3 regions of the Ornithinibacillus salinisoli genome follow, and region 1 is predicted to be linked to each of the others. Evidence: riboswitches for the same ligand, from Rfam matches in the RefSeq annotation. Region 1 holds a riboswitch; each other region holds the start of a gene.

Region 1 (4,249 bases):
GGAACATTAGACTGTTCCATGATTAAGCTAAGATTTAATGGATTAATAATCCCTTGGCCTGAACCAATAGGTGAAGCACCAGGCATGATGGCATGACAGCCTAATTCCTCCAAACGTCTTGCTAACAAAACATCATCAGACGTATATGGTAAAACTATAAATCCTTCCTTTAACAGCTCTTCTGCTGCCTTTAATGTTTCGACCGGATCAGGTAACAGTGTTTTCTGACAACCAATTACTTCTACTTTAATCATGTCACAAAGACCCGAAGCTTTTGCTAATTTTGCTGTTCGGACAGCTTCTTCCGCTGTCTGTGCCCCTGCCGTATTAGGCAGCAGGTTGTATTTTTCTACATCAATTTTTTCTAAAAAATTCGGTTGGCTTGGTTCGAATATATTCATTCTACGAACGGAAAACGTCAGTATCTCCGTCTTTGAAACCTCTACCGCTTCTTTTTGAATCTCAAAGTTCGGATATTTCCCAGTTCCTAACAACAGTCTTGATGAAAATTCATATGGTCCAATATTTAACATAATCATCCGCCTCCTACAAAGTTTACAATTTCAATTTTGTCACGATCAGCAATCGTGGTTTCATGATGAGTTTCTTTCTCCAAAATGGACTGATTTAATTCCACAATAACTACCTTCTGGTCAATCCCAAAGTGATGTAATAAGGAAGAAACGGTTGTAATTGTATTTGGAATTTCTACCTTATCCCCATTAATAACTAACTCCATATGTACAACTCCTTCTTAAACGTTTGTTTTAACATGACGGTCAATCCGAAAAGCGGTCAAATCAATCGGTATAGATTCTCCTGTTACTAAACTAGCTATAATCTCACCGGTTATAGGAGAAAGCAAAATACCATTACGGTAATATCCTGTTGCGATGAATAATCCTTTGTATTTTGGATGCTCCCCTAAGTATGGCAAACCATCTCCCGTTTGAGGTCGGATGCCAGCCCAGGCTTTTTCCCATTCCGCATCCACAATAGATGTTACTAGCTTTTTGGCTTTTTCCATCAGTGAACTAATCCCATCAACTGTCACGGTTTGATCAAACGTGTTCGGCTTAACGGTCGCTCCCACAAGAAGACGTCCACCCATTTTAGGGACTAGATAACATCCAGGAGAAAAGATCGTTCTCGTGATCAATGGTTGGTGTGTACGTACCGAAAAACACTCTCCCTTAACTGGATATGTTTGTAATTGTACGCCAGCTTCCGACAATAATTTCTGAGTCCATGCTCCTCCTGCTACAATCACAGTATCACTTTCGAATTTACCAACGTTTGTTATTACCCCGGCAATTTTTCCATTTTCAACCTGAAAAGAAAAAACTTCTGTATACTCTTTGATCACTACCCCTAAAACTGCGGCCGCTTTCAAAAATCCTTCCGTTATTTTCGGCGCGGACACTTGACCATCTTTTTGAATAAACATAGCACCAGTTATCGCATTAGATAAGGCAGGTTCTCTCCTTCTAATTTCTTCTTGACTTATCCATTCCGCTTGTTCTCCAGCTTGCTGTTGCAAATCAATTATTTGTTTATACTCATTTTCTTCTTGTTCGGACAGGGCAATTTTGTACATCCCTTTATTTACTAGTTCGATATCAATTCCGCTTAATTCCTTTATTTCTTCCGCTATTGAAGGGAACATCGATCTGCTTTCCTTTGCCAATGCAAACAACGGACCATCTTCATCCAATTCAACTTGCGCAGCTAGCATCCCTGCTGCTGCTCCTGAGGATTTACTAGCAAGAATGTCTTTTTCCAACAAAAGCACCTTTTTACCTTTTTTGGCAAGGTTGTAAGCTATGGAACCACCATTAATTCCACCGCCTACCACAATTGCATCATATATATTAGGCATAAAAAATCTCCTTTCCCCATAAGATCTACAGCATCTAGTAACTAATAAAAGATACTTGTAGATGTTAGATTGAAAGATTCAAAGCATACTCTTTGGCCACTCCTAAAGGATTATCCGCTTCTAAAATTCCTGACATCACCGCGATCCCTTTGGCACCTGATTCCATTACTGATCTTACATTAATCGGATTTATCCCACCTATTGCAATGACAGGAATAGAAACAGAATTCGTAATGGAGCGTAATTGATCTAATCCTCTTGGAGCTAACCCAGCTTTAGAGTTTGTAGCAAATACATGACCAAAGGTGACATAGTCAGCACCTTGCGTTTGTGCGTGAAGCGCTTCACCAATGGTATGCACGGAACAACCAACACGGAAACCCGTGAAATTTTCTTTAACCATATCCAAAGGTAATGAATGGTACGCTAAATGAATTCCATGAACCTTCGAAATGTAGGCCACATCTAAGCGGTCATTAATTATTATTTTTGAAATCGGAACCTGTTTTTCAATGAGTAGCATTACCATTTCATAGATTTCTTTAGCAGTTTTTGTTTTTTCACGAATATGAATGGCATCGATATAAGGATGAATCTCCTCTATAATCTCTGCTAATGTTTCTGGGGATTGTTTCCCTGTTGAAATAATGTGTAACTCTCCATTTTCCATAAAACTTAACTCCCTATATAAGAAAAGCGCAAGCGCCCGTTTAGCGACGTACGAACTGCGCCAGCGTAACGCTGGTGGTTCAATGTTGCCACGCAAAGTGGTGGTTTTAATTGAACATTCCCCGTAGGAGATAAAGGAAACACGGTGACCGAAAGAAGCCGATGTTGACCTTATCGTACGGAGGTGAAGGAAGTTGCGATAGTCGCTGGACGCGGCTGTTCCTGCCAATAATTATCAACATGCATTTAATTTTATAATTTCCTATACAATTAGAAAAGGCCACTCCATATAGGGGTGGCCTTTTATATATGTTATGTAACATAAACATATGATAAAAATTCCCACTTCCCTACGCTGGTATTGCCAGATCAGGTTCAAAGGGTCCAGATAACATCTGTCTCAGCCTTTAACGGCTCCCCTAGTATGAATGCTATGTAATTATCAAAGTCAGTATAACATACCTTATCAAAAGACGATAGATGTTTCTATAAAATACTAACAGAACTTTTAGGTAGCATTGTTTCTTTACCCATTGTATGGTTTAGTAATTCATTTCATTCCTTTAAAATAAATCCTTTTAAGCTCTGTGTAGTGTATCTTTCACTGCCTTTATAATATCTGGCACTTGTGGAACATGTGCTTTTTCCAGTTCAGGATGATAAGGTACTGGCGATGGCTCCCCACCTAACCGCTTAATGGGTGCAACCAAAGAATCAAATGCTTCACTTTCAGCAATCATACTTGCGATTTCTGCCCCATATCCACCACGTTTAACGGCTTCATGAACCACTACCACACGTCCTGTTTTGGACACAGATTTCACAATTGCTTCCTCATCTAAAGGTACTAGTGTACGTGGATCAATAACTTCTACACTGATTCCTTCTAACGCAAGTTCTTCTGCTGCTTCTAGTGCACGATGCACCATGATAGCTGTGGCAACAATAGTTACATCGGAACCTTCCCGTTTCACATCTGCTTTCCCTAAAGGAATACTATAAGGATCTTCTGGTACATGGGAAGCAGTTTTGTATAATAATTTGTGCTCATAGAAAATAACTGGATTGTCATCATCGATTGCAGCTTTTAGTAAGCCTTTTGCATCGTAAGCTGTGGAAGGCTGAACCACTTTCAAGCCTGGGATATGTGCCACCCATGCTTCTAAGCTTTGGGAATGCTGTGCAGCAGCACCAGTACCAGAACCACTCGGTGTACGCAAAACCATCGGAACCTTCCCTTTACCACCATACATATATCGGATTTTTGCTGCTTGGTTTACGATTTGATCCATGGCAATGGTAATAAAATCAGAAAACTGTAAGTCAAGAATTGGACGCATCCCAGTTAACGCAGAACCAACTGCCGTACCAGCGATCCCCGCTTCACTTATCGGTGTATCACGAACACGCTCCGAACCAAACTCTTCAATCATCCCACTTGTCACACCAAATGCCCCACCATATACACCAATATCTTCACCTAAAATAAATACATCATTATTTATACGCATTTCCTGACTCATTGCTTCCCTTACTGCTTCTAGATATGTAATCACCCTCATTGCAAACCCCTCCTATGCATAAACGTCTGTTAGTAAGTCATCTAGAGTTGGCATGGGACTTTCTTCGGAAAATTTCACTGCAGCTTCGATTTCTTCTTTCGCCACGTCCTGGAGTTCTTCCGCTTTTTCTCCCGTTAAA
Region 2 (4,249 bases), on a different contig from region 1:
AATACAGCAAATATTTTGCTCCACGTCGTAAGGTTTTCTGTTTTCGCTTTATTTGTGGATTTTTCTTGTGTTTGTATCGCCTGTAATTCTAATTCATTTCTTGGGTCATTCTGCGAGCGAATTGTTTTGCGATACAGAAAATAAGCTAATAAAATCGCGACTCCACCAGCTATAAGTGAGAGCACGATCGCTCGATCTGCGATTATCCCTGCATCGATACCTGCTGCTGATGCTGACAAGCTTGGTGCTACCTGTACAATATAATCAGAAGAAAGAGCCATACCTTGCCCTGCAAGCGCTATTGCTACAGCTGCTGTCATGGCTGGTAACCCAGCTCGTATGGCGGCAGGTACAAGTAGTGCACAAATTAAAGGAACTGCTGGAGTTGGCCAGAAAAATAAGGATATTACATAGGTCACTCCAATAAGCACGAAGAACGATATATGCCCATTGACCATCATCTTTTGAATCGGTTGTATCATCCTTACATCTGCTCCTAGATCCTTTAGGGAATTAAGCAACGCCAACATAAACGTAATGATTAAAAAGATACTAAAAAGCTCTTGTGCTGCTACTAAATTTGCTTTAAATATTGCTGTAAATCCATCCACCAAACTACCTTTAAATACTAAGGCAATGACGAAGGTTCCTAATAAAGTTGGTAGAACTACACCTTTACGAAAAATCATCGTACCGATAATTATAAGCGTGAACAAACCATATAACAAATGCGATAACGTTAGTTCCACATGTATCTTCCTTTCGTTATTAACTGTGCTATAGCCTATGCATCACGATGTGTAGCGGTGAAAGGAATATATGGAAGTTACATAAAAATAAAAAAGTCTAATTTACAGTTGTATGCTGTAATTTAGACTTTGGTAGTTATAAATCATCTCGATATAACATAAAGGTTTCTAATTGACCATCCCAAATCACTTCAACTTCGATGGGGTCTTTTAAGTTGACAAAATTCCCGTTACCTCCCCCACTTCCAAGTTCAAAGAATATATCTTTTGGTGGTTTACTAAATGTTCTACTAGTTTTACTCTTTCGTGTTGAAGTACGAAAGGTCACTTCTAAATGCTCCAGGGATTTCAATTCGCTTACTTTACCTCTATAAATAATTCGATGTTGATCATTATGCCAGCTTCCTGCCCTGAAAACACCATCTTCTTCATAAAAGATTTCTTCCCCTCGAAGGTAATATTCACCACGCCAATGCTTACTCTCTCCAACGTACGTATAATCATGTACTTTTATTTCTTTATTCTTATCTCCCATGACTATTGAAGTTATCAACACGAATGCAATACTACCTATTAAACTAAATACAGTTTTTTTCTTACTCAATATTTCCCTCCTAGTTCATCATCTAGTCTTCTCTTCCCTCATTACATTGATGACACAATAACGTTCCTTCATCATGTACCCCATCAAAGAATCCATTGTCACAATATACTTCTCTTCCACAAGATTCACATGTTCCAATTAATTCACGCATTTAACCACCTTTTCAATTTTTATAAATCACGAAAATTCTGTATTATATTATACTATATAAAAAGGATAACCCCATTATGAGGCTATCCTTCTGTGAGCGGAGAATAAGACTATGTTACGTGGTTTGCAAAAGTGTCTTTGGTTGTTTAATAAATAAGAAAAATACCACAATCGTACATAGGATAAATGACGGAAGCATGTATGAACCATTATATACTAGAGAATAAATCCAAACCTCTTGACCTTCTGGTGCATAATGATCCCAAAACACTATTCCTGCATAAAAGTGTGCTAGAAATCGTAAAAAGGTTCCAATCAACACACCAAACATGATATACATTAATCGTTTAACAATTACGCCGTCCTTCATGGATTTTTGAACTGGTTTTGCAAATATTCCAGCTAAACCTAATACAGTAAATGCGAATCCATATTCAATAAATCCTTGTAATGGGTGAATAATCGACGGTTCTATAGTCAATTGCAATAATCCCCATAATAACCCAGAAAGCAATCCCCCCTTAATCCCCCAGCGAAATGCAACAATAAACACTGGAATCATTGCAAAGGAAACAGATCCTCCATTTGGCCATACTTTAAATGACAAAAACGGAATAATATCCAGTAAAAAAGCTAATGCAGTAAAAATAGCTACCTCAACTAAAAATAATGTTTTCTTATTAGTATTCATAATTAATTCCTCCCCTTCATGTAATCTAAAAATCTATTAAACAGATTTTTAAACACACAAAAAAAGCAATGCCAAGGGGAAGCTTCCTGATGGGGAATTCCGCTCACATTGCTTTTAATCCATCAAAAAAGCCACCATCCCTACGCTAGTACTAACTAACAGGTTCAAAGGGTCTGAACAATAAATGTTCACTCTCAGCCATTCGGCTCCCCCTGTAGGCTTTAAATTCACTTTTTTTGCTACAAGTATTGTAACGTACTTTTCAGATTTTTACAATGAAGATATTAGAACAATACAGGATAGATATCAAATGCTACACCTGAATTTCGTGATTTCAAATTAGAACATCGCCTTTCAACCACATAACATTTCCTGTCATTACATAAAAAAAACAACCCAATTTCACCACCGAAATTGGGTTGCCATCGTTTAAAATTATAATGCTACAAACTCTTCAACATCTTTTACACATAATGCAATTGCATTTTCCCAGAAGTCTGGTTTTGTTAAGTCGACGTTTAAATGTTTCTTTGCTAAGTCTTCTACCTTCATACTACCCGTATCACGTAATAATGCAATGTAGTCTTCTTCAAAGCTACCACCTTTTTCCACAGCATATGCGTATATACCGAGGCTAAACAAGTAACCAAATGTATATGGGAAGTTGTAAAACGGTGTACCTGTAATATGGAAATGGAGTTTAGATGCCCAGAAATTTGGATCATATTCTTCTAGTGAATCACTATATGCTTCTTTCTGTGCCTCAACCATTAGTTCATTTAAACGATCTACAGATACTAATCCTTGTTTTCGCTCTTCATAGAAACGAGTTTCGAACAAGAAACGTGCATGGATGTTCATAAAGAAAGCGACACTACGTTGGATTTTATCCTCAAGCAATGCTTGTTTTTCTTCTTTATTTTGTGCACTCTTTGCCGCTGCATCTGCAACGATCATTTCGGCAAATGTTGAAGCGGTTTCCGCAACATTCATCGCATACCCTTGGTTTAAACCATGTACATCATTCATGACATGTTGATGGTATGCATGTCCTAATTCATGTGCAAGCGTTGAAATATTAGATGTCGTACCTGAATACGTCATAAACACACGAGTTTGTTCACTATCCGGGAAACTTGTACAGAATCCTCCCGGACGTTTACCAGCACGATCCTCTGCCTCGATCCAACGCTTATCAAACGCCATTTCAGCAAATTCAGCCATTTTCGGACTAAATTCACGGAAATGCTTAACAATAAAGTTAGCTCCTTCTGAATAGCTAGATTTCTTTACTGATTTAGAAATTGGAGCACCAATATCATACATACTTAATTTATCTAATCCCAATAGTTCCGCTTTTTTATTCAAAAACTTCACGAAATGCTGCTTATTATTTGAAATAGCTGTCCACATTGCATTTAATGTATCTTCTTCCATACGATTAATAGCTAGTGGTTCTTTAAGAACGTTATCCCAGCCACGATGTTTATATTTTTGCAAACGGAATCCGGATAAGTGGTTCAGTGTTTGACCAAATAAATCTGCATGATCCGACCATGCTTTACCCATTTGCTCGAAAACGTGTTTACGAACTTCACGATCCGGATTACTTAATTTATTGGCCGCTTGTCCAACAGAATAGGATATAACTTCTCCGTCCTCTTCTATTTCAACATTCATATTCCCAACAATTGCATCATACATTTGTCCCCAAGCATGGTATCCATCTACAGCTAAGTCATTAATTAACACTTCTTGATCTTCTGAAAGCAATTCTTTTGCTTTATTTCTCGTTTCACTTAAAACAAAAGAGAGATTTTGAAGACGCTCATCAGAAACTAAATTGTTCCATGATTCATCATCAACTGCTACAAGTTTTTGGTCGAATACCGTTTTAACAGCATCCATTTCAGCTTTTAATGCACTTCGTTTACCAACTAGCAGATTGGCATGTGAATCCTTTACATTTTGTGCACTTAAGCAACTTATAAAAGCAAAAGATTCACGTAGTTTTTTCATCGTGCTTTCTAAACTATTCGTGATATCTACAAGTTT
Region 3 (4,249 bases), on a different contig from region 1:
TCGAGTATTTCTTTATCCATGCTGAGTGCATCGATAAAATGGGGAATAAAGGTTCCAGGTCCACTAACTTCAAATTTTGAAGCGGCATATTCTGCTGCTAATCCATAAAAGGATAGAGCGGTTAGAGCTTGTTCCTCCGTGGTATCATTTGTAGTTAAGCAGGCAGTTAAAATAGAACCTAGTAAACAACCAGCACCAGTTATCTTAGATAATAGTTTGTGACCATAGTAATTATGTGTTAACTTATTTTCTGTGCATATAACATCTGTATTTCCTGTAACTACTGCGGTAGTCTGGTAGATTTGAACAACCGTTGTTGCAACACTTTCTACATCTCCAGCTCCAATAGAATCGACACCTTTTGATCTCCATGGAATTCCTGCCAAATGTGCAAGCTCACTAGCATTACCTTTGATCACTGTAGGCTGTACCTTATCTAAAATCTTTTTAACGACGGATGCGCGATATGGGGTTGCTGATACTCCCACAGGATCGAGTACAACAGGAATTCCTTTATCATTTGCTGTTTTGCCAGCTTGTATCATGGCAGGAACCTCTGAATCTGTTATTGTTCCAATGTTTATCAATACACCATCGGCAACTTGTGCCATGTCCCTAGCTTCTTCCACTGCTTTGGCCATTATGGGACTTCCGCCGAAGGATAGTAGACCATTGGCTGTAAAATTCATTACGACCTGATTTGTTAGGTGATGAATAAGCGGTTGTTTCTCTCTTACTTCTTGTATAATAGATGTCTTCATTGTCTCGCTTCATCCATTCTAGGGGCAAAGTGGTTGGTTGGTCCATTTCCTTTACCCAGGGGTAAGGCATGCTTTATTGCAGCAGTTACATAACGCTTTGCTTTGTCAACTGCTTTAGGTAGTGGTATTCCCTGACTTAAATAGGCAGTAATTGCTGCAGAGTAGGTGCAACCTGTACCGTGTGTGTTCTTTGTATGAATGCGTTCTGACGTAAATGTGTGAATTTTGTTCCCATCGTATAAAATGTCAACTGCTTCTTCACGTAAGTGGCCACCTTTGACTAGGGCAGCACCAGCACCGTGTTTATACACAATTTGGTTCGCTGCATCCTGCATATCAGAAAGGCTTTCGATAGTGTTCCCCGTAATAAATTCGGCTTCTTGAATATTTGGTGTAACAATGGTCGTTAAAGGTAAAAGGTGTTCTCGTAGATAGCTACGAGCATCTACATGAATCAAGGCATCCCCACTCGTTGCAACCATGACTGGATCCATTACATAAGGAGCGTTGATTGTTGTGATTTTTTCTAATATGACCTCCATCATTTCAGTATTGGCAATCATTCCTGTTTTAAAGGCGTGAACTGGTAGATCTGATAAAACAGAATCTAATTGGCTCACGATCATTTCATTCGGTAGATGGAGAATTTCCTGCACACCTGTTGTGTTTTGTGCAACAACGGAAGTGATAACAGACATACCATAGCTCTTTAACTCCTGAAATGTTTTTAAATCAGCGTGAATCCCTGCTCCACCACTGGGATCAGTACCAGCAATAGTAAGCGCACATGAAACGTTATTCATTGGAAGTCACCTTCTCCTTTGATGGCCACTGCTCATAGTTGTACGCCATTTCCCAGAATTGGAGTTCTAATTGACAACTTTTACGGAATGCATCTTTTACGTTTAACTGTTCAACTGGTGATGCATGATCCATATACTTATCCAATAATTCGCACATTTCCCTAGTAGTGTTTTCAACAGATTTGTCTGCATAAAACGTAATCCAAGGATAGAATGGATGTGTATTTGACGGATTGTATTTTTGAATTAACTCTCGACCAATTTCTAAATAGGTCCAAGGACAAGGCAATAGGGCACCTAATATTTCTCCTAAATTCCCCATTTGTGCATGATACATCATATGCTTGATATAATGGTCGGCTGTTGGTGGGAGTGGATGTCCTTGCAGTTCTTCATAGTTCACACCTATATAATCACAAAAATTGCGATGTGGATGAATTTCATCATTTAGAATAAAATCTATCTTTTTATGAAAATAGGCAATCTCCTTTCGATTGGTGGATTTTGCAAGGGCAATACCATAGATCTTCATAAACGCATTTAAATACTCAAAGTCCGCCTTAATATAATGTTCGATCGCTTTATTAGGTACTTCCCCTTTTCCGATACCCTCTACAAACGGATGGGAAAGGATGAATTGAAAAATATCATCATTATCTTTTCTTAATTGATCCGTAAAAGTCATCAATAAAACCTCCTTATGTGTTTTGAATGAGATGTTCTTGTTTTACCCTTGATAGGATAAACCAGCCAATAGCCGCACCAGTAATACTGCTTACGAGAAAAGATGGTAGAAAGGCAAATACGCCAACGGAGCTACCCATTAGGATAATAGCAAAAGGTACGGCAAGGAAGGAGCCGATAATTCCAGTTCCAATTGCTTCACCGATAGCTGCTAATAACGTTTTCCCAAATTTTTGATAGAGATAACCTGCCAATAACGCTCCAATCATACCTCCTGGGAATGCCAATAATGTGCCAAGGCCAAGTAAATTACGTAATAATCCAATCATGAAGGCGATAATGACAGTTGGTCCTGGTCCGAGTGTGACAGCAGCCATTACATTTACAGCATGTTGTACGGGATATGCCTTGGCAACTCCAGCTGGAAACCAAAGTATTTGTGCTCCTAAAGTTCCAATTGCAATAAAAATTGCCATCGTTGTTAATAATCGTGTTCGATTCATGTTTTTCCTCCAGTGTTATAGGGACACCAAAAAAGCCAGATCCAAAAAAAGGACCTGGCTTACATAAGCTGAAATAGAATAGACGTATCGTCCGACTACTTCCCTCCGCTGGTATTAACCAGATCAGGTCCATAAGAGTCAGAAAGTTAGCGTACTTTCCTCTCAGCCCACGAAATTTTGGGCACCCCTAGTAGTAATGTTTCATATATTTTATTTTCAAATTAACCATAACAAAAAAAAACTTAATTGTCATGTGAAATTTGAAAATAAGTAACTAAGACCTATAAACGAAATTATTCTTTTATCTAGGATCTTAATACATAAGCATGTTATAAATAGAGTATCTGATTTTTATTTGGAACGGTAAAGGGTGATTATATGACTGTATTAACCATGGAAAATTTAGAGATGCATCGTAAAGATACCATACTATTTTCAGCGTTTAACTTATCCATAGATCGTAAAGAAATCGTTGCAATCCATTCCAGTTTAAATGTGCGCCAGGCATTAATTAATATATTTTTAGGAAAGCTCGTTCTCGTAAACGGAAAGATCTTAATTGACGGAAAAGAAATTTCGAAAGACAAGGGGTTATATGCTAAGCAAATCGGCATTTGTTTTTTTGAAGAGGGAATGTATGAGCGATTGACTGTACTAGATCATTTTAAGTTTTATAAGCAGATTTTTGAATTTGATCAAACGTTTGATCAAATTTTACATATAACACAATTGGATGAATTGAAATACAAAAAAATTAAGAATCTAACATATTCACAACAGAAGAGGGTGCAATATGCACGAGTACTCCTTCAAAACCCATCTCTATTTATTTTTGAGGAACCAGATTTAAATGTTGATGTTGAGACAAAAAAGATATTTATAAACATAACGAAAAAACTGCAACAGGAAGGTAAAAGTATCTTAGTATTAACTGGAAATATTGAAAGTGCAATTACAATGGCCGATCGGGTGTATCGTCTACATGAAGAGGGATTACAGCCTTATGAAATGGGAAATGAAGTGATTGGTGAAGAACAAGAGGGAGATTCTGTTATGGAAGAAAATGAATCCATAGCATTTCAGTTTAATAAAATCCCTACAAAAATAAAGGATAAAATAGTTTTATTTGATCCACCTGAAATTGATTATATTGAGAGTAATGAAGGGCAGTCTAATGTCTATATCAAAGGGGAAGCTTTTCCAAGTATGTTTACTTTAAATGAGTTGGAAGAGCGTTTAAAGCATTATGGATTTTTTAGATGTCATCGCTCATATATTGTGAATTTACAAAAGGTACGTGAAGTTATTACCTGGACAAAAAATAGTTACAGTTTGATACTAGATGATAAAGCAAAATCTTCTATTCCGTTATCAAAGACAAAAATGTCTCAACTAAGGGAAATGTTAGGACTAAAATAGATCCATTCAACCCCAAAATTACTCTTTTCACAGTAAATATAATGATATTATCCGTGTTTTCCTCTATTCTATGAACAAC

The links. Region 1 has a riboswitch for thiamine pyrophosphate ahead of tenI (thiazole tautomerase TenI). Riboswitches for the same ligand answer to the same signal wherever they lie in the genome.
Region 2: it holds a riboswitch for thiamine pyrophosphate, as region 1 does, so the genes downstream of both, thiT (energy-coupled thiamine transporter ThiT) here and tenI (thiazole tautomerase TenI) in region 1, are expected to answer to the same signal.
Region 3: it holds a riboswitch for thiamine pyrophosphate, as region 1 does, so the genes downstream of both, thiW (energy coupling factor transporter S component ThiW) here and tenI (thiazole tautomerase TenI) in region 1, are expected to answer to the same signal.

What each region holds. Positions count from the first base shown of each region.
Region 1 is NZ_JBHUMI010000014.1:199,455-203,703, forward strand. Features, by position in the region: gene ACFSTA_RS08305 (thiazole synthase) at 1-533, opposite strand, end outside; gene thiS (sulfur carrier protein ThiS) at 536-739, opposite strand; gene thiO (glycine oxidase ThiO) at 755-1,879, opposite strand; gene tenI (thiazole tautomerase TenI) at 1,944-2,549, opposite strand; TPP riboswitch at 2,879-2,979, opposite strand; gene ACFSTA_RS08325 (alpha-ketoacid dehydrogenase subunit beta) at 3,127-4,110, opposite strand; gene ACFSTA_RS08330 (thiamine pyrophosphate-dependent dehydrogenase E1 component subunit alpha) at 4,123-4,249, opposite strand, start outside.
Region 2 is NZ_JBHUMI010000009.1:27,971-32,219, reverse strand. Features, by position in the region: gene ACFSTA_RS05035 (hypothetical protein) at 1-749, opposite strand, end outside; gene ACFSTA_RS05030 (hypothetical protein) at 886-1,353, opposite strand; gene ACFSTA_RS05025 (hypothetical protein) at 1,376-1,504, opposite strand; gene thiT (energy-coupled thiamine transporter ThiT) at 1,619-2,194, opposite strand; TPP riboswitch at 2,315-2,417, opposite strand; gene ACFSTA_RS05015 (M3 family oligoendopeptidase) at 2,630-4,249, opposite strand, start outside.
Region 3 is NZ_JBHUMI010000015.1:28,342-32,590, forward strand. Features, by position in the region: gene thiM (hydroxyethylthiazole kinase) at 1-761, opposite strand, end outside; gene thiD (bifunctional hydroxymethylpyrimidine kinase/phosphomethylpyrimidine kinase) at 758-1,564, opposite strand; gene tenA (thiaminase II) at 1,557-2,249, opposite strand; gene thiW (energy coupling factor transporter S component ThiW) at 2,263-2,751, opposite strand; TPP riboswitch at 2,835-2,950, opposite strand; gene ACFSTA_RS09940 (LytTR family transcriptional regulator DNA-binding domain-containing protein) at 3,130-4,170, shown strand.